3 regions of the Streptomyces sp. TLI_146 genome follow, and region 1 is predicted to be linked to each of the others. Evidence: riboswitches for the same ligand, from Rfam matches in the RefSeq annotation. Region 1 holds a riboswitch; each other region holds the start of a gene.
What was found. A riboswitch is a leader RNA that binds a small molecule or an ion and turns the genes downstream of it on or off. The one in region 1 is predicted to bind thiamine pyrophosphate.

Region 1 (6,365 bases):
TATCGCGCGCGCGGTCAAGGGTGAGAAGATCGGCACGCTCGTGAGCGACCAGGGCACCCGGGCCTGACCGGGGGATGGACAATCCCCTGACGGTCGGACACCGTGCAGGGAAAGACGCGGGTTACGCAGGGCCGTTGGGCACCCCACGGAGCACTCCCGGCCCACTCAAGACATGCAGGAGCAAGTGGTGATCGAAGAAATCCTCCTCGAAGCCGAGGAGAAGATGGAGAAGGCCGTCGTGGTCGCCAAGGAGGACTTCGCCGCGATTCGCACCGGCCGTGCGCACCCGGCGATGTTCAACAAGATCGTGGCCGACTACTACGGTGCGCTGACGCCGATCAACCAGCTGGCCTCGTTCTCGGTGCCCGAGCCGCGCATGGCCGTGGTGACCCCGTTCGACAAGAGCGCGCTGCGCAACATCGAGCAGGCGATCCGCGACTCGGACTTGGGCGTCAACCCGAGCAATGACGGCTCCATCATCCGGGTGACGTTCCCGGAGCTGACGGAGGAGCGCCGCCGGGACTACATCAAGGTCGCCCGGACCAAGGCCGAGGACTCTAAGGTGTCGATCCGCTCCGTGCGCCGCAAGGCCAAGGACGCCCTCGACAAGCTCGTCAAGGACAAGGAGTCCGGCGAGGACGAGGTCCGCCGTGCGGAGAAGGAGCTCGACGACACCACCGCGAAGTACGTGGCGCAGGTGGACGAGCTGCTCAAGCACAAGGAAGCAGAGCTGCTCGAGGTCTGATGAACGACTCTTCCTGGGGGGCTCCGCCGCGACCCGAGCACTGGGGGCCACCCGACCAGGGGCCTTCCCAGGAGGTGCCTTCGGCGGGGGCTGCCTACGATGCGTATGACGCCCCGTCCAAGACGCAGCCGATGCCCGTCGTGACCGATACGGGCACCGGCATCGCAGACCGCGAAGAACGTGACCGGGGGGCCGCTCGGGTGAGCGGTCCCCTGTTCCGCGAAGAGACGCCGCAGGAGCCCATGCCCAGCTCGGTACCACCTTCGACTCCGCAGCAGCCGCAGCGGCCCGCGCAGCCGGAGAAGAAGCGGGCGGGGCGCGACCTGCGGGCCGCGATAGGGGTCGGTGTCGGGCTCGGCGCGGTGATCCTGGCGTCGCTGTTCGTCGTCAAGGCCGTCTTCGTCGGTGTGATCGCGGTGGCGGTCGTCGTCGGCCTGTGGGAGCTGACCTCCCGCCTCGACGAGCGCAAGGGCATCAAGGTGCCGCTGGTGCCGCTCGCGGTGGGCGGCGCGGCGATGGTCGTCGCCGGCTACGCGCGCGGTGCCGACGGCGCGTGGGTGGCGATGGCGCTCACGTCGCTGGCGGTGCTGGTGTGGCGGATGACGGAGAAGCCCGAGGGCTATCTCAAGGACGTCACCGCCGGTGTCTTCGCGGCGTTCTACGTGCCGTTCCTGGCCACGTTCGTCGCGATGATGCTGACCGCCGACGACGGGCCGTGGCGGGTGTTCGTCTTCCTGCTGCTGACCGTGGTCAGCGACACCGGCGCGTACGCGATCGGCTGGCGCTTCGGCAAGACGAAGCTGGCGCCGCGCATCAGCCCCGGCAAGACCCGTGAGGGCCTGGTCGGCGCGGTGACGTTCGCGATGGCGGCGGGCGCGCTGTGCATGCAGTTCCTCATCGACGACGGCCAGTGGTGGCAGGGCCTGCTGCTGGGCCTGGCGGTCGCGGCGAGCGCCACGCTCGGCGACCTCGGCGAGTCGATGATCAAGCGGGACCTCGGTATCAAGGACATGGGCACCCTGCTGCCCGGCCACGGCGGGATCATGGACCGCCTGGACTCCCTGCTGCCTACGGCGCCGGTGGTGTGGCTGCTGCTGGTCGCCTTCGTCGGCGGCGGCTGACCGGCCGCGCCAACCGGCGCTGACCTGCCGTTTCCTCGGTCGGGGGCTCGTTGTCCACAGGACGGCGAGCCCCTTTCCGTATGTCTGAGACACTGGTGGGACCATGCCGAAGCCCGGAGAACTCACTTTCGTCGCCCCCCGCGGAGCCAAGAAGCCGCCGCGGCACCTCGCCGACCTCTCGCCCGCCGAGCGGAAAGAGGCTGTCGCCGCGATCGGCGAGAAGCCGTTCCGCGCCAAGCAGCTCTCGCAGCACTACTTCGCGCGGTACGCGCACGACCCGGCCCAGTGGACCGACATCCCCGCCGCCGCGCGCACCCGCCTCCAGGAGGAGCTGCTGCCGGACCTGATGTCGGTGGTGCGGCACATCTCGTGCGACGACGACACCACTCGCAAGACGCTGTGGCGCCTGCACGACGGGACGCTCGTGGAGTCGGTCCTGATGCGCTACCCCGACCGGGTGACGATGTGCATCTCCTCGCAGGCCGGCTGCGGCATGAACTGCCCGTTCTGCGCGACCGGCCAGGCGGGCCTGGACCGCAACCTGTCGACCGCCGAGATCGTGCACCAGATCGTCGACGGCATGCGCGCCCTGCGCGACGGCGAGGTCCCCGGCGGCCCGGCCCGGCTGTCGAACATCGTCTTCATGGGCATGGGCGAGCCGCTCGCCAACTACAAGCGGGTCGTCGGCGCCATCCGCCGCCTCACCGACCCCGAGCCCGACGGCCTGGGTCTGTCCCAGCGCGGCATCACCGTCTCCACCGTGGGCCTGGTCCCGGCCATGCACCGCTTCGCCGACGAGGGCTTCAAGTGCCGCCTCGCCGTGTCGCTGCACGCCCCGGACGACGAGCTGCGCGACACGCTCGTGCCCGTCAACACCCGCTGGAAGGTCCGCGAGGTCCTGGACGCGGCGTGGGAGTACGCGGAGAAGTCCGGCCGCCGCATCTCGATCGAGTACGCGCTGATCCGCGACATCAACGACCAGGCCTGGCGCGGTGACCTGCTCGGCCGCCTCCTCAAGGGCAAGCGCGTCCACGTCAACCTGATCCCGCTGAACCCGACGCCGGGCTCGAAGTGGACCGCCTCGCGCCCCGAGGACGAGAAGGCGTTCGTCGAGGCCATCGCGGCCCACGGCGTGCCGGTCACCGTCCGGGACACCCGTGGCCAGGAGATCGACGGAGCGTGCGGACAGCTCGCCGCGTCCGAGAGGTAGTCTGGGATCGAAATCTGCATATTCCGACAGGGGAGCGCCACAGCGCTGAGAGTGCGACACCGTCAGGTCGCAGACCCTCTGAACCTCGCCCAGGTCATTCTGGGTAGGAAGTTCGGTCATCACTCAAGCTGTTGCGCCCTGCCCGCACGACCCGCCGTCGTACGGGCAGGGCCGCGTCTCTTCCTGGTCCCACCAGGAGGATCCACAACCATGCGCAGTACGAAGAAGATGGCGGCCGGCGCGCTCGCCGCCGCCCTCGGCGTCAGTGCCCTCGCCGCGTGCGGCGGCAAGGACGACGACGCCGCGAAGTCCGACGGCGGCACCAAGTCCAAGACCGTCACCCTGGTCAGCCACGACTCGTTCGCCGCCTCCGACGCGGTGCTCAAGGAGTTCACCGCGCGGACCGGCTACACGGTCAAGGTCCTCAAGAGCGGCGACGCGGGCGCGGCACTCAACCAGGAGATCCTCACCAAGGGCTCCCCGCGCGGCGACGTGTTCTTCGGCGTCGACAACACCCTGCTCTCGCGCGCCCTCGACCACGGCATCTTCACCCCGTACGAGGCGAAGGGCCTGGCCGCCGTCCCCGCGGCCGTCCAGCTCGACAAGGGCGAGCACCGGGTCACGCCGATCGACACCGGCGACATCTGCGTCAACTACGACAAGAAGTACTTCGCGGACAAGAAGCTCAAGCCCCCGGTCTCCTTCGCCGACCTGATCAAGCCCGAGTACAAGAACCTGCTGGTCACCGAGAACGCGGCGACCTCCTCGCCGGGCCTCGGCTTCCTGCTCGGCAGCGCCGCCCAGTACGGCGACGACGGGTGGCAGGACTACTGGAAGAAGCTCAAGGACAACGGCGTCAAGGTCGTCGACGGCTGGGAGCAGGCCTACAACCAGGACTTCTCCGGCTCGGCCGGCGGCCAGAAGGCCAAGGGGGACCGCCCGCTGGTCGTGTCCTACGCCTCCAGCCCGCCCGTCGAGGTCCTCTACGCCAAGCCGCAGCCCACCGAGGCCCCCACCGGCGTCGCCACCGGCACCTGCTTCCGCCAGACCGAGTTCGCCGGGCTCCTCAAGGGCGCCAAGAACGAGGCGGGCGGCAAGGCGCTCCTCGACTTCCTGATCTCCAAGAAGTTCCAGGAGGACATGCCGCTCAACATGTTCGTGAACCCGGTGGTCAAGGACGCCAAGCTGCCCGAGCTGTTCACCAAGTTCGGCGCCACGGTCACCGAGACGCACGACGTCGCTCCGGAGAAGATCTCCAAGAACCGTGAGCAGTGGGTCAAGACGTGGTCCTCGCTCGTGCTGAAGTAAGCCGCACGCCCCGCGCGAAGAAGGTGCGCGAGAGCGCGGTGCGGCTCGGCCTGATGGCGCTGCCGCTCGCGTTCTTCGCGCTCTTCTTCGCCTGGCCCGTGGCCGCGATCGTCGGCCGCGGGCTGCGCGTCGACGGCGTCTGGCACCTCGGCCGGATCGGCGAGGTGATCACCGAGCCGGACATCGGGCACGTCCTGTGGTTCACCACCTGGCAGGCGCTCGCCTCCACCGCGCTCACGCTGCTGATCGCACTGCCCGGCGCGTACGTCTTCGCACGCCTCGACTTCCCCGGACGGAATCTGCTGCGGGCCGTGGTCACGGTCCCCTTCGTGCTGCCCACCGTCGTCGTCGGCACCGCCTTCCTCGCGCTGCTCGGCCGGGGCGGGCTCCTCGACGAGCTGTGGGGCGTACGGCTCGACACCACGGTGTGGGCGATCCTGCTCGCGCACGTCTTCTTCAACTACGCGGTCGTCGTACGGACCGTCGGCGGCCTGTGGGCGCAGCTCGACCCGCGCCAGGAGGAGGCCGCCCGCGTCCTCGGCGCCTCCCGCTTCGCGGCCTGGCGCACGGTCACGCTGCCCGCGCTAGGGCCCGCCGTGGCGGCGGCCGCGCTGATGGTCTTCCTGTTCACCTTCACCTCGTTCGGCGTCGTCCAGATCCTCGGCGGCCCCACCTTCTCCACGCTCGAAGTGGAGATCTACCGCCAGACCGCCGAACTCCTCGACCTGCCCACCGCGGCGGTCCTGACGATCGTCCAGTTCGCGGCGGTCGGCGCGGTCCTCGCCGTGCACGCCTGGACGGTACGGCGGCGCGAGAGCGCCCTGAAGCTCGTCGACCCCGCGCAGACCGCGCGGCGCCCGCGCGGCGCGGGCCAGTGGACGCTGCTGGCGGCGGTGCTCGCGGTGATCGCCGTACTGATCCTGCTGCCGCTGGGCGTGCTGGTCGCCCGCTCCCTGGACACCCCCGACGGCTACGGCTTCGGCTACTTCCGCTCCCTCCAGTCGGTGGGGGAGGGCGGAACGTTTCTGGTGCCGCCGCTCGAAGCCGTGTGGAACTCGGTGCAGTACGCGCTGGCCGCGACCGGGATCGCCCTGGTCATCGGCGCTCTGGCGGCCGCGGCCCTCACCCGGCGGGGAGGCCGCCTGGTCAGGGGCTTCGACGCGCTCCTGATGCTGCCGCTGGGAGTGTCGGCGGTGACAGTCGGCTTCGGCTTCCTGATCACCCTGGACCGGCCGCCGCTGGACCTGCGCACCTCCTGGATCCTGGTGCCGCTGGCCCAGGCACTGGTGGGGGTGCCGTTCGTCGTACGGACCATGCTTCCCGTACTGCGCGCGGTCGACGGGCGGCTGCGCGAGGCGGCCGCGGTCCTCGGCGCCTCGCCGCTGCGGGTCTGGCGGGAGGTGGACCTGCCGCTGGTGCGGCGGGCGCTGCTGATCGCGGCGGGGTTCGCGTTCGCGGTCTCGCTCGGCGAGTTCGGCGCGACCGTGTTCATCGCCCGCCCCGACCGCCCCACCCTGCCGGTCGCGGTGGCCCGGCTGCTCGGCCGGGCCGGGGACCTCAACTACGGCCAGGCGATGGCACTCAGCACGATCCTGATGGTGGTGTGCGCGGTGTCCCTGCTCCTCCTCGAACGCATTCTCCCCCAACCTCGAACGAACTCGGTCGGGGGGACCCCCACGGACCGGACCGGAGAATTCTGATGCTCAAGCTCGACGGGGTGACGGTCCGGTTCGGCGAGCGGGCCGCGCTCGACGCGGTCGACCTGGAGGTCGCCGAGCACGAGACGGTGTGCGTGCTCGGACCCAGCGGCAGCGGGAAGTCCACCCTGCTGCGGGTGGTCGCGGGGCTCCAGCCGGTCGACGCGGGGCGGGTGCTGCTCGGCGGCGCCGACCAGGGCGGGGTGCCGGTGCACCGCCGGGGCGTCGGCCTGATGTTCCAGGACCACCAGCTGTTCCCGCAGCGGGACGTGGCCGGGAACGTG
Region 2 (6,365 bases), 1.7 Mb from region 1:
GGCGCTGCGCCTGCTGGAGGCGGTGGGCGCCCATGTCGACGGCGCTCCCGCCAAACAGCTGGCCCGGGAGGCCGGGCTGCCGCTCCCGACCGCGTACCACCTGCTGCGCACCCTCACCCACGAGGGCTATCTGCGCAGGGAGAACGGGGTGTTCGTCTTCGGCGAGGCGGTCGAGCGGCTGGCGGACGGCGGAGCGCTGCAGAATCGTCGCACCAAGATCAGCCGGTCTCTCGCGGAGTGGCGCGACGCCATCGGGGTCCCCGTCTACTTCGCGGTCTACCGCGAGGGTGAGATCGAGATCGCCGGAGTGGCCGACACGCCGTCGGTCCCGGCCGTCGAGGAGTGGGCCGATTTCCGGGAGACCGGACACGCCCACGCCATCGGCCAGTGCCTGCTGAGCCAGCTCGACGAGAAGGCCCGCGAGGACCACCTGGACCGGCACCCCGTCCGCGCGGTCACGCCCTATTCCGTACGCGACCGCCGGACTCTTCTGGACCGCCTCGCGGCTACGGAGCGTATGCAACCGGTCGTCGAACGACAGGAGTACGCACTGGGCACGGTCTGCGCGGCCATCCCGATCACAGCGGGCTCCGGGGCCGCCACGATGGCCATCTCCCTGCCGCTTCACCAGCAAGAACGCCTGCTTCCGGCGATCGAGCAACTCCGCGGCGAGGTCGGCAGACTGCTCAGCTCCCTCGCCTTCTCTATCAGTATCTGAAAACTCACTCCTTGTGATCTGCTACCACTTACAGCACCATGGCGTCACGAAGGCCAGAGGGATCATTCCTGGCCATTTCAGCTACAGCGGGGTACGTGATGCGTGAGGTCCTGGCAGAGGTCATGATGAGCTTCCTCGTCTCCGAGGAGCTCTCCTTCAGGATCCCGGTGGAGCTCACCTACCGCGCCGACGATCCGTACGCGGTCCGCATGACCTTCCATCTGCCCGGCGACGAACCCGTGGCCTGGACCTTCGGGCGGGAACTGCTGCTCGACGGCATCAACACCCCCACCGGCGACGGGGACGTGCACATCGCGCCCTCGCGCCCCGAGGAGCTCTCCGACGTCCACATCCGCCTCCGGGTGGGCGGCGAGCGGGCGCTCTTCCGGGCCGGGGCCGGTCCGCTGGTGGCCTTCCTCGACCGCACCGACAGGCTCGTACCGCTGGGGCAGGAGCGCGCGCTCGGCGACTTCGACGGACACCTGGACGAGGCGCTGGGGCGGATCCTGGCCGAGGAGCAGAACGCGGGCTGAGCGCCGCCTACTTCTTGCGGCGCCGGCCCCGCCCGCCCCGCAACGGCCCACGGGCCCCGGCGGCCTGGCGGTCGGCCGAGACCACCAGTGCCGCCAGCGCCGTGGTCACCGGGACCGAGGCCACCAGGCCGATCGAGCCCACCAGCGTCCGGACGATCTCCTCGGCGACCAGCTCGCTGTTGGCCACCGTCCCCACGCTGCTCTGCGCGATCGAGAACAGCAGCAACAGCGGCAGCGCCGCGCCCGCGTACGCCAGGACCAGCGTGTTGACCACCGACGCGATGTGGTCGCGGCCGATGCGGATGCCCGCCCGGTACAGCCCGCGCGGACCCATCGTCGGATTGGCCTCGTGGAGCTCCCAGACCGCCGACGTCTGGGTGACCGTCACATCGTCGAGCACCCCGAGCGAGCCGATGATCACTCCGGCTAGCAGCAGACCGGACATGTCGATCTCCGGGTAGAGCCCGTGGATCAGACCGGTGTTGTCGTCGGTGTTGCCGGTCAGCGAGGCCCAGCCGATGAACAGCGACCCGAGCAGTCCGATCAGGACGAGCGAGACCAGCGTGCCGAGCACCGCGACCGAGGTGCGCGCCGACAGGCCGTGGCACATGTACAGCGCGATCAGCATGATCGCGCTCGACCCGACCACCGCGACCAGCAGCGGATTGGAGCCCTGGAGGATCGCCGGGAGGATGAACAGCGTCAGCACGGCGAACGAGACGACCAGCGCCACCAGCGCCATCACCCCGCGCAGCCGGCCGACGACCACGACCGCGAGCGCGAAGATGCCCGCGAGCAGCGCCATCGGGAGCCGCCGGTTCACATCGGTCACCGAATACTGCAGGTCGTGCGGGGCGTCGGGGGCGTACGCGACGATCACGCCCTGCCCCTTGTGGAGTTGGCGCGGGGCGTCGGGCTGGACGATCTCGGTGAAGGTGCGGCCCTTCTCCTTGCCGCTGGTGACTTCGATGGTCGCCTTGGCGCACAGTCCCTGCCGGGAGCGCTTGGCGTCCTGGCCCTCGGGGGGCGAGGTGTCGCCGTTCGGCGGGGTCTGACCGGCGTTGACCGACTTGCAGTCGACCTTCTGGAGGGCGGTGACCTTCGCTTGCTGGGTCTGGCGGTCGAAGCCGACTCCGGTGCGCTGGTGCGACGGCGTCCCGCCGGGCCACAGCACGGCCAGGCCGACGAGCACCGCCAGGGAGAACGGGATCAGCACGGCGGCGATCACCTTGCGGAGATGCTTCGAGACCGGCGCCGCGGGACCGTGGCTGTGGGTGTGCCCATGGCTCTGGCCGTGCGGGTGTCCGTGGGCGTCTTCGGGGGGCTGCTCTGCTGACGTCACCGCCCGATCATCGCAAGAACGACGGGGCCCCTCTGTTCAGCGCGCTGGAGATGACGCTAGCGTGGTGACACCTTTGCACACGCGGGAGCTCGGAGCACCGGGCTGAGAGGGCGCTGAAAGCCGTACGAACCGTACGGAAGCAGCTGCGCCGACCGCCGAACCTGTTACCGGGTAATGCCGGCGTAGGGAGTAGGTCTCATGACCATTCAGGATGCACGCACGCCTGCCTCGAACCAGAGCGAGGCCGGGAAGTCCATCGGCTGGCACAAGGGATACGTCGAGGGCTCGCGCCCCGACCTCCGGGTCCCGGTCCGACAGGTGCACCTCACCAACGGCAAGGACGTCACGCTGTACGACACGTCCGGGCCGTACACCGACCCGAACATCGAGACGGACGTCCGCCGAGGTCTCGCGCCGCTCCGGGAGAACTGGATCATCGCGCGCGGGGACACCGAGGAGTACGCGGGCCGCCCGGTCCGCCCCGAGGACGACGGCATCAAGCACACCTCGCCGCGCGGCGGACTGAAGAACCTCGACGCGGTGTTCCCGGGCCGCCCGCGCCAGCCGCGCCGCGGCCGCGGCGGCCAGGCCGTCACCCAGCTCGCGTACGCCCGCCGGGGCGAGATCACCCCGGAGATGGAGTACGTCGCGATCCGCGAGAACGTCTCCCCCGAGGTCGTCCGCGAGGAGATCGCGGCCGGGCGCGCGGTGCTGCCCGCCAACGTCAACCACCCCGAGATCGAGCCGATGATCATCGGCAAGCGGTTCCTGGTGAAGGTCAACGCCAACATCGGCAACTCCGCCGTCACCTCCTCCATCGAGGAGGAGGTCGACAAGATGACCTGGGCCACCCGCTGGGGCGCCGACACGGTCATGGACCTCTCCACCGGCCGCAACATCCACACCACCCGCGAGTGGGTGCTGCGCAACTCCCCCGTCCCGATCGGCACCGTTCCGCTCTACCAGGCGCTGGAGAAGGTCGACGGCCGCGCCGAGGAGCTGACCTGGGACATCTACAAGGACACGGTCATCGAACAGGCCGAGCAGGGCGTCGACTACATGACGGTCCACGCGGGCGTGCTCCTGCGGTACGTGCCGCTCACCGCCCGCCGCAAGACCGGCATCGTCTCGCGCGGCGGCTCGATCATGGCCGCCTGGTGCCTCGCGCACCACAAGGAGTCGTTCCTGTACGAGAACTTCGAGGAGCTCTGCGAGATCCTCGCCGCGTACGACGTGACGTACTCCCTGGGCGACGGGCTGCGCCCGGGCTCCATCGCGGACGCCAACGACGAGGCGCAGTTCGCCGAGCTGCGCACGCTCGGCGAGCTCAACACGATCGCCAAGCGCCACAACGTCCAGACGATGATCGAGGGCCCGGGCCACGTCCCGATGCACAAGATCAAGGAGAACATCGACCTCCAGCAGGAGATCTGCGAGGAGGCGCCGTTCTACACGCTCGGCCCGCTGACCACCGACGTCGCCCCGGCGTACGACCACATCACCTCCGGCATCGGCGCGGCGATGATCGCCTGGTGGGGTACCGCGATGCTCTGCTACGTCACGCCCAAGGAGCACCTGGGCCTGCCGAACCGCGACGACGTGAAGACGGGCGTCATCACCTACAAGATCGCGGCGCACGCGGCCGACCTCGCCAAGGGGCACCCGGGCGCACAGGAGTGGGACGACGCCCTCTCGGATGCCCGCTTCGAGTTCCGCTGGGAGGACCAGTTCAATCTGGCCCTCGACCCGGACACCGCCCGGGAGTTCCACGACGAGACGCTGCCCGCCGAGCCGGCGAAGACCGCTCACTTCTGCTCGATGTGCGGGCCGAAGTTCTGCTCGATGAAGATCTCGCAGGACATCCGCCGCGAGCACGGCGGGGACCTGGCGGCAGGGGACATCGAGGCCGGAATGGCGGAGAAGTCCGCGGAGTTCGCCGCAGCGGGCAACCGCGTCTATCTGCCGATCGCGGAGTGACGTACGCGTACCGATGTTTCACGTGAAACAGCGATCCCTGTTTCACGTGAAACATGCGCGGCCTTCGAGAAGGCCGTGGTTTCACGTGAAACGAAGGTGTACCCGGGACCCGGGTGGTTTCACGTGAAACGGGCGCCCCGAAGCGCCGGTTACTCCGGCTGGTGTTCGGGGCCCCCGAAGTCGGGACTGGTGAAGTCCGGACTGGTGAAGCTGGGCCGGGTCCCCGTGGGCGAGTCACCCGGACTGTCGAAGTCGGGCCGGTCGTAGCCCAGGCTCGGTATCCGGCCCGTCGAGCGGCGCCTGGGCGCACCCGGACCGGAGCCCGGGTCGGCCAGCGCCTCGCGCAGGAACGGGTAGATGCCCCGCTCCATCAGGGCGTGACGCCAGGCCTCACGGGCCCGGGAGACCTCCTGGGCTCTCTCGTCGCCCACCTCGTTCTCCTCCGGTTCGGCGACGACCTGGGTGGCGCCGTTGCGGATCGCGGTGAGCAGGAGGCTGATCGCCGCGGCGAGTATCGCGGCCGCGGTGAGCGCCCCGAAGAACCAGCCGGCCGTCAGTAAAGTGTCGGCGAAGGCGGGCTCGGGGTTGAGCATCTTCAGGATGTAGCCCACCAGCAGGAAGATGGCGGCGGCGGTCCCGGAGAGGACGGGCGCCAGCACCGCGACGACCGCGCCGACGCCCGCGCCCGAGGTGGAATCCGGACTGTCGACCACCGGCGGCGTCATCACCGAGCCGCGTTCCGAGGTGAGCGCGGGGGTGGCGGGCGCACGCAACTCCTCGCGCACCCTGACGTAGTGGTCGTACTCGGCTGCCGCGGCCGCCGAGACGAGAGCACCGGCGTTGAGCACCATGGTGCGCAACTGCTCGGTGTTGAGCCGTACTCCTATGCCGGCCAGCTCGGGCCGGTCGGGCGCGGTGCGCAGTGCGTCGTCGAGGATCCGCTCGAACTCCGGGCGGTCCTCGGTCAGCAGGTGCGGAGCGCTGTTCATGTGCATCCCCCGATGCTCCGTAGGGCCGGAAAGCCCGCCTGATGAACGGGCAATCGGGCGGAAACGGAGGAGAGCCTGCTACGGATAAGCCGATGGTAGAGCGGTTCCGGCACGGGGTGACAGGGTGTTTCCGAAATCACCTTGCTACCGCCCGAGCCGGTGCTTTCCCGATTACGCCTCAGTCATGCAGAGGCAACTGCACGACCAGCAGTTTTCCGGCCATGGTCACTCCGCCGTCCATGGCGATGGCGAGACCGTCCGCGTACACATGCGGTCCCTCCACGACCGGACGGGAGTCTTCCTCGCCGTCTTCGGTGCCCACTTCGCCCAGGAGGTAGGGGATCGGGCTGTGTCCATGGACCACCCGCTGCCCGCCGTACGCCGAGAGCAGCTCGCGGGCGGCCTGGGGGCCACCCTCGTCGCGGAAGGCGAAACGCTTGGTGAACTTGCGGAACAGGTCCCAGCACTCGTCGGCGTCGTTGCGGGTGAGCAGCGCGTGCACGGTGTCGTTCACGGCCTCGATGGAGTCGCCGTACTCCAGATACGCGGTGGTGTCGGAGTGCATCAGCAGATGGCCGTCCTCCTGCTCGATCGCGTCGAGGCGGGACATCCACTGGAGGTGGACGTCCTGGAGGCGGTCCATGTCGGCCTTCTGACCGCCGTTGAGCAGCCAGGCGGCCTGGAAGGTGGCGGTGCCCGCACCGGAGTTGACCGGGGTGTCACCGAAGCGCTTGGCGCCGATCAGGAGCAGCTCGTGGTTGCCCATGAGCGCCTTGCAGTAGCCGCCGGCGGCCGCGGCCTCGGCC
Region 3 (6,365 bases), 3.4 Mb from region 1:
AAGGAGAGCGTGACGTAGGTCTGGCCGACCGCGAAGGCCAGCGCGCCCAGGATGATCACGAACACCGACGGCAGGAGGACGCCCAGGACCACGCCCATGAAGCCCGTGAAGGCGAGCAGCCGCCAGCGCAGCCGCGCCTTGTACTGCAGGAGCACTTCGCCGAGCAGCCAGAGCGCGACGACGCCGAACGCGATGTAGAGGACCGCCCAGCCCATGTACGCCCCTCTTCCCAAAGGCCGCCGTCCCCCTTGGCGGGACAGCCGGCCAGTACGCCCTGTGCGACTGATCAGGGCTGCTGGTGCAGCCCCAGATTCTCGTAGATCTCGAGTGTCGCCGTGGAGTTGTTGAGGGTAATGAAGTGCAACCCGGGTACGCCATCGGCGAGCAGCCGCGCGCAGAACTCCGTGGCGAACTCGATGCCAATGGAGCGTACAGCGGCCGGATCGTCCTTGACGGCGAGGATCCGCTCTTTCAGCTCGGGCGGGAACTCGGCATTGCTGAGCTGGGGCAGCCTTTCCAGCATCTTCACGCTGGTCACCGGCATGACCTCGGGGATGATCGGGGTCTCGCAGCCCGCCTCGGCGACCTTGTCGCGCAGCCGCAGATAGCTCTCCGGGCGGAAGAACATCTGGGTGATCGCGTAATCCGCGCCGGCCCGGCACTTGTCGACGAAGTGCCGTACGTCGGTGTCCCATTCGGTGGAGCGCGGGTGCATCTCCGGGAAGGCGGCGACGCCGACGCAGAAGTCGCCGGACTCCTTGATGAGCCGGACCAGGTCGGCCGCGTAGGTGACGCCCTCGGGGTGCCTGACCCAGTCGCCCATCGGGTCGCCGGGCGGGTCGCCGCGCACGGCGAGGATGTTGCGGATGTCGGCGTCCGCGTACTGCCCGACCATGTTGCGCAGCTCCGCCACCGAGTGGCCGACCGCCGTGAGGTGGGCGACCGGCGTCAGGGTGGAGTCGGCCGCGATCTGCTCGGTGGCCTTGACCGTGCCCGAGCGGGTGGAGCCGCCCGCGCCGTAGGTGACGGAGACGAAGCTCGGGGCCACCGCCTCGACCCGGCGCAGCGCGTTCCAGAGGTTCCGCTCGCCCTTCTCGGTCTTGGGCGCCCAGAACTCGAACGAGTACGTCGTCTCACCGGTCGCCAGCATCTCGCGCACGGTGCGCGCGCGATGTGTCCTGGTGGAAGCAGTGCCAAGGGCCATACTCGCAGGTTAGCCAGGCCTCGGCGGTCCCCCAACAGAGCCGGGGTAATTCGTCCGCATTGTCGGACTCTTGTCCACCCCTCGGACAAAAGATCTCTAGCGGGTCATCACGCGTTCACGCACCCGCTTCGCCAGGTTCGCCGTCGCCCCGGCGGGGTCGTCCGCCTCGGTGATCGCCCGGACCACCACGATCCGCTCGGCGCCCGCGTCCAGCACCTCGTCGAGGTTGGCCGCGTCGATGCCGCCGATGGCGAACCAGGGGCGCTCGGTGGCGAGCGAGGCCGTGTAGCGCACCAGGTCGAGGCCCGGGGCGTGGCGGCCCGGCTTGGTCGGGGTGGGCCAGCAGGGGCCCGTGCAGAAGTAGTCCACGCCGGGCTCGACGGCGGCCGCGAAGGCCTCCGCGTCGGCGTGCGTGGAGCGGCCGATCAGGACCTCGTCGCCGAGGATCGCGCGGGCGGCCGGGACCGGCAGATCGCCCTGGCCCAGGTGCAGCACGTCGGCGCCGATGGCGTGGGCCACATCGGCCCGGTCGTTGACCGCGAGCAGCTTGCCGTGCCGCCGGCAGGCGTCGGCGAAGACGGCCAGGTGCTCCAGCTCCTCGGCGGCCTCCATGCCCTTGTCCCGCAGCTGGACGATGTCCACGCCCGAGGTCAGCACGGCGTCCAGGAACGCGGGCAGGTCGCCCTGGCGCCTGCGCGCGTCCGTGCAGAGGTAGAGCCGGGCGTCGGCGAGCTGCTCACGGGCCGTGGGCATGAAGTCCCCCGTTGGGTGCGGTCGGGCGCGGGCCGGTCTCCCGGTCCGCGCCCCACCTGTAGGCGATCAGGTCAGACGGCGAGCGCCTGGGCGCGACGCTTCACCTCCGTGCCGCGATTCTCGCTCAGGGCCTGCGCGGGGGTGCCGGGCAGGGTCGGGTCGGAGGTGAAGAGCCACTCCAGCATCTCTTCGTCGGAGTAGCCGTCGTCCCGCAGGAGCGTGAGGGTGCCGGCGAGGCCCTTCACGACCTTGTCGCCGTCGATGAAGGCGGCGGGCACCTGCAGCGTCCGGTTCTCACCGCGGCGTACGGCGATGAGCTGGCCCTCCTTGACCAGCTGCCGCACACGGGTCACCTCGACATCGAGCATTTCGGCGATGTCGGGAAGGTGGAGCCAGGCGGGGACGAGTGCATCGGTTTTCGCGTCAATCTCGGTCACGGGACAAGCGTGCCATCCCGGACTGACACTCGGTAGCCGGAGCTCAGCCGACTGCCGCCTTGAGGGGGACGGACGGGTCGGCGGCGCGGACCGGATCCAGCGTCGCACCTGCCTCGATGAGCTTGCGGCCCTGCGCCAGATCGCGCGGTCGGCCGACGGCCAGGAGGGCGACGAGCCGGCCCTCGCGCAGCCAGCAGACCGACCAGGCGGCGCCCGCCGGGTCGCCCCGCCACAGCAGCCGGTCGGCGCCGCGGTGGTGGCCGACGTACTGCACGAACCTGCCGAACTGCTCGGACCAGAAGTACGGCACCGGGTCGTACGGGCGCACCGCCTCGCCGACGATGTCCGCCGCCACCGTGCGCGGCCCCTGGAGGGCGTTGTCCCAGTGGTGGATGAGCAGCCGCTCCCCGTACCTTCCCGAAGGGAAGGAGGCGCAGTCCCCGACCGCGTAGACGTCCGGGAGCGAGGTGCGCAGCCGGTCGTCGGCCGTGACCGCGCCCTCCGCCCCGCGCTCGATGCCGGTGTTCGCCAGCCAGTCGGTGGTGGGCCGGGCGCCGATGCCGACGACGACCGCGTCGGCCGGAACGCGGCGGCCGTCCGCCAGGACGACGGCTCCGGGCTCGACGGACGCCACGCGCGCGTGGGTGAGCAGTTCGGCGCCGCTCTCCGCGTACCAGCCGGCCATCGGTTCGGTGACCTCGGCGGGCAGCGCGCCCGCCAGCGGGCGCTCCGCGGCCTCCACGACGGTGACCGCGCAGCCCGCCTCGCGCGCGGCCGTGGCGAACTCCGCCCCGATCCAGCCCGCCCCGACGACCACGACGCGGAGCTGGGCGCTGAGCACCGCGCGCAGCCGCCCGGCGTCGTCGAGGGTGCGCAGCAGATGGACGTCGGGCAGCTGCCCGCCACCGCCCTCGCCCGACCGCGCGTCGCGCGGACCGCCGCGGTCCATGCCGGGCAGCGTGATCGGCTCCGCGCCGGAGGCGATGACCAGCGCGTCGTAGGGGACGGGCCCGGAGGTGGTGTCGATCTCGTGCTCACGCGCGCGTACGTCCGTGACGGTCTCGCCCAGGCGCAGGTCGACGCCGAGGCCCTCGAAGTCCACCTCGAAGGCGGAGCCCTCGGCCTTGCCGAGCAGCACCGCCTTGGAGAGCGGGGGCCGGTCGTACGGCCGGTGGGGCTCGGCGCCGATGAGGGTGATCCGGCCGGGGAAGCCCTGTTCGCGCAGGGCCACCGCGGTCTGGACCCCGGCCATGCCCGCGCCGACGACCACGACGTGGCGCTGTTCCGAATGCGTCTGCTTTTCGCTCACCCGATCACCATAAACATCTGACAGTTCGTCAGGAAACCGGTCAGGCGTTAGCCTGACGCACGTACAAGCACTCGCGGGAGCCCGGACGCACCGGGCTGAGAGGGAGGCTGCAGCGGCCTCCGACCGTACGAACCTGATCCGGGTCATGCCGGCGAAGGGAGGGGCTGGACGCCCATGCATGCATCCCGAAACGGGGCAGTTCCCCACGGGTCGGACGTACTGGTCGTGGGGGGCGGAATCATCGGCCTCGTCACGGCCTGGCGCGCGGCGCAGCGCGGTCTGCGCACCGCGCTCGCCGACCCCGCGCCCGGCGGCGGCGCCGCACAGGTCGCGGCCGGCATGCTCGCCGCCGTCACCGAGCTCCACTACGGCGAGGAGACCCTGCTCGGCCTCAACCTGGCCTCCGCCCGGCGCTACCCGGACTTCGTGGCCGAGCTGGAGCAGGCGAGCGGCGTCGGCACCGGCTACCGCGCCTGCGGCACCCTGGCGGTCGCCCTGGACGCCGACGACCGCGCCCATCTGCGCGACCTGCACGCCCTCCAGCAGCGCTCGGGGCTCGACTCCCAGTGGCTGACCGGGCGCGAGTGCCGCCGCCTGGAACCGATGCTGGCGCCCGGGGTGCGCGGCGGGCTGCGGGTCGACGGCGACCACCAGATCGACCCGCGACGCCTCGCCAAGGCCCTTCTGACGGCGTGCGAGCGGGCCGGGGTGGTGTTCCACCGGGGCTGGGCCGAACGGCTCTCGGTGGTACGCGAGCGGGCCGCGGGGGCCGTCCTCGCCGACGGCACCGAGCTCTCCGCCGATCAGGTCGTCCTCGCGGGCGGCAGCCTCAGCGGCCGGCTCGCCGGGGTCCCGGACGAGCTGCGGCCGCCGGTGCGCCCGGTCAAGGGCCAGGTGCTGCGGCTGACCGTGCCGCCCGCGTACGCGCCGTTCCTGTCCCGGACGGTCCGCGCGGTGGTCCGCGGCAGCCACGTCTACCTGGTGCCGCGCGCCGACGGTGAGCTCGTCGTCGGCGCCACCAGCGAGGAGCTGGGCTGGGACACCACGGTCACCGCGGGCGGCGTCTACGAGCTGCTGCGCGACGCGCACGAGCTGGTGCCCGGCATCACCGAACTGGCGCTCACCGAGACCCGCGCCGGGCTGCGCCCCGGCTCCCCCGACAACGCGCCGCTGCTCGGCCCCACCGCCCTGCCCGGCCTGCACCTGGCCACCGGCCACTACCGCAACGGGGTGCTGCTCACCCCCGTCACCGGCGACGCGCTGGCGCACGCGCTGGCCACCGGCGAACTGCCCGCCGAGGCACGCCCCTTCACCCCCCGCCGCTTCACCTCCGCCCCGGTGGAGTCCGTACCGCAGGAGCTGACCGCATGACCGTCTCCTCGACGACCGTCTCCGTCAACGGCGAGGTGCGCGACCTCGCCGCGGGCACCACGCTCGACGTCCTCGTCGCCACCCTGACCCCGGCGCCCTCGGGCGTCGCCGCCGCCGTCAACGAGACGGTCGTACCGCGCGGCGAATGGCCGCGCACCACGCTCGGCGACGGCGACCGCGTCGAGGTCCTGACCGCCGTCCAGGGAGGCTAAGCCATGGCCGACGACCTGTTCACCCTCGGTGGTACGACCTTCACCTCGCGGCTGATCATGGGCACCGGCGGGGCGCCGAGCCTGGACGTCCTGGAGCGCTCGCTGGCCGCCTCCGGCACGGAGCTCACGACCGTCGCGATGCGCCGCCTCGACCCGACCGTTCAGGGCTCGGTCCTGTCCGTCCTGGAGAAGCTGGACATCGGTGTGCTGCCGAACACGGCGGGCTGCTTCACCGCCGGGGAGGCCGTGCTGACGGCCCGCCTCGCGCGCGAGGCGCTCGGCACGGACTGGGTCAAGCTGGAGGTGGTCGCCGACGAGCGCACCCTGCTGCCCGACCCGATCGAGCTGCTGGACGCGGCGGAAGTGCTGGTCGACGACGGTTTCACGGTGCTGCCGTACACCAACGACGACCCGGTGCTCGCCCGGAAGCTGGAGGACGTGGGGTGCGCGGCGATCATGCCGCTCGGCTCGCCCATCGGCTCCGGGCTCGGCATCCGCAACCCGCACAACTTCGAGCTGATCGTGGACCGCGCCACCGTCCCGGTCGTCCTCGACGCGGGCGCGGGCACGGCCTCCGACGTGGCGCTGGCGATGGAGCTGGGCTGCTCGGCGGTGATGCTCGCCTCGGCGGTCACGCGCGCGCAGGAGCCGGTGCTGATGGCGGAGGCGATGCGGCACGCGGTGGACGCGGGGCGCCTGGCGTACCGGGCGGGGCGGATCCCCCGCCGCCACTTCGCCGAGGCGTCCTCCCCTGTGGAGGGCCGCGCGGCCCTGGATCCGGAACGTCCGGCGTTCTGAACGCGGGGCGGCTCCGCCGGGGAGACGGGGCCGTACGTCGTCTGCGGGCCGGTGGCGGGCTGGTCGCGCAGTTCCCCGCGCCCCTTGGGTAGTCGGCCGCAGCCGGAGAACCCAGCTCGGCCACCTGGCTTTGAGGGGCGCGGGGAACTGCGCGAGCAACCCGCCACCGGGCCGCAGACAAAGACGGGGCCTGAAAGGGGCGCGGGGAACTGCGCGACCAGCTGCCCACCGGGCCGCGGCAAGGACACCGCAAGGGGCCCGTCGCGTCACAGCTCCGCTTC

Region 2: another riboswitch for thiamine pyrophosphate. It lies ahead of thiC (phosphomethylpyrimidine synthase ThiC); the one in region 1 lies ahead of BX283_RS28945 (thiamine ABC transporter substrate binding subunit).
Region 3: another riboswitch for thiamine pyrophosphate. It lies ahead of thiO (glycine oxidase ThiO); the one in region 1 lies ahead of BX283_RS28945 (thiamine ABC transporter substrate binding subunit).

What each region holds. Positions count from the first base shown of each region.
Region 1 covers NZ_PJMX01000001.1:6,452,406-6,458,770, forward strand. Annotated here, with positions in the region: gene pyrH (UMP kinase) at 1-67, shown strand, start outside; gene frr (ribosome recycling factor) at 188-745, shown strand; gene BX283_RS28935 (phosphatidate cytidylyltransferase) at 745-1,866, shown strand; gene rlmN (23S rRNA (adenine(2503)-C(2))-methyltransferase RlmN) at 1,970-3,076, shown strand; TPP riboswitch at 3,095-3,204, shown strand; gene BX283_RS28945 (thiamine ABC transporter substrate binding subunit) at 3,287-4,384, shown strand; gene BX283_RS28950 (iron ABC transporter permease) at 4,438-6,084, shown strand; gene BX283_RS28955 (ABC transporter ATP-binding protein) at 6,084-6,365, shown strand, end outside.
Region 2 covers NZ_PJMX01000001.1:4,793,662-4,800,026, forward strand. Annotated here, with positions in the region: gene BX283_RS21535 (IclR family transcriptional regulator) at 1-718, shown strand, start outside; gene BX283_RS21540 (SsgA family sporulation/cell division regulator) at 817-1,251, shown strand; gene BX283_RS21545 (YibE/F family protein) at 1,259-2,593, opposite strand; TPP riboswitch at 2,665-2,799, shown strand; gene thiC (phosphomethylpyrimidine synthase ThiC) at 2,792-4,570, shown strand; gene BX283_RS21555 (hypothetical protein) at 4,720-5,565, opposite strand; gene BX283_RS21560 (metallophosphoesterase) at 5,738-6,365, opposite strand, start outside.
Region 3 covers NZ_PJMX01000001.1:3,063,370-3,069,734, forward strand. Annotated here, with positions in the region: gene BX283_RS13945 (hypothetical protein) at 1-215, opposite strand, end outside; gene metF (methylenetetrahydrofolate reductase [NAD(P)H]) at 287-1,204, opposite strand; gene thiE (thiamine phosphate synthase) at 1,301-1,957, opposite strand; gene BX283_RS13960 (Rv2175c family DNA-binding protein) at 2,029-2,394, opposite strand; gene BX283_RS13965 (NAD(P)/FAD-dependent oxidoreductase) at 2,438-3,703, opposite strand; TPP riboswitch at 3,767-3,880, shown strand; gene thiO (glycine oxidase ThiO) at 3,878-5,074, shown strand; gene thiS (sulfur carrier protein ThiS) at 5,071-5,286, shown strand; gene BX283_RS13980 (thiazole synthase) at 5,290-6,084, shown strand.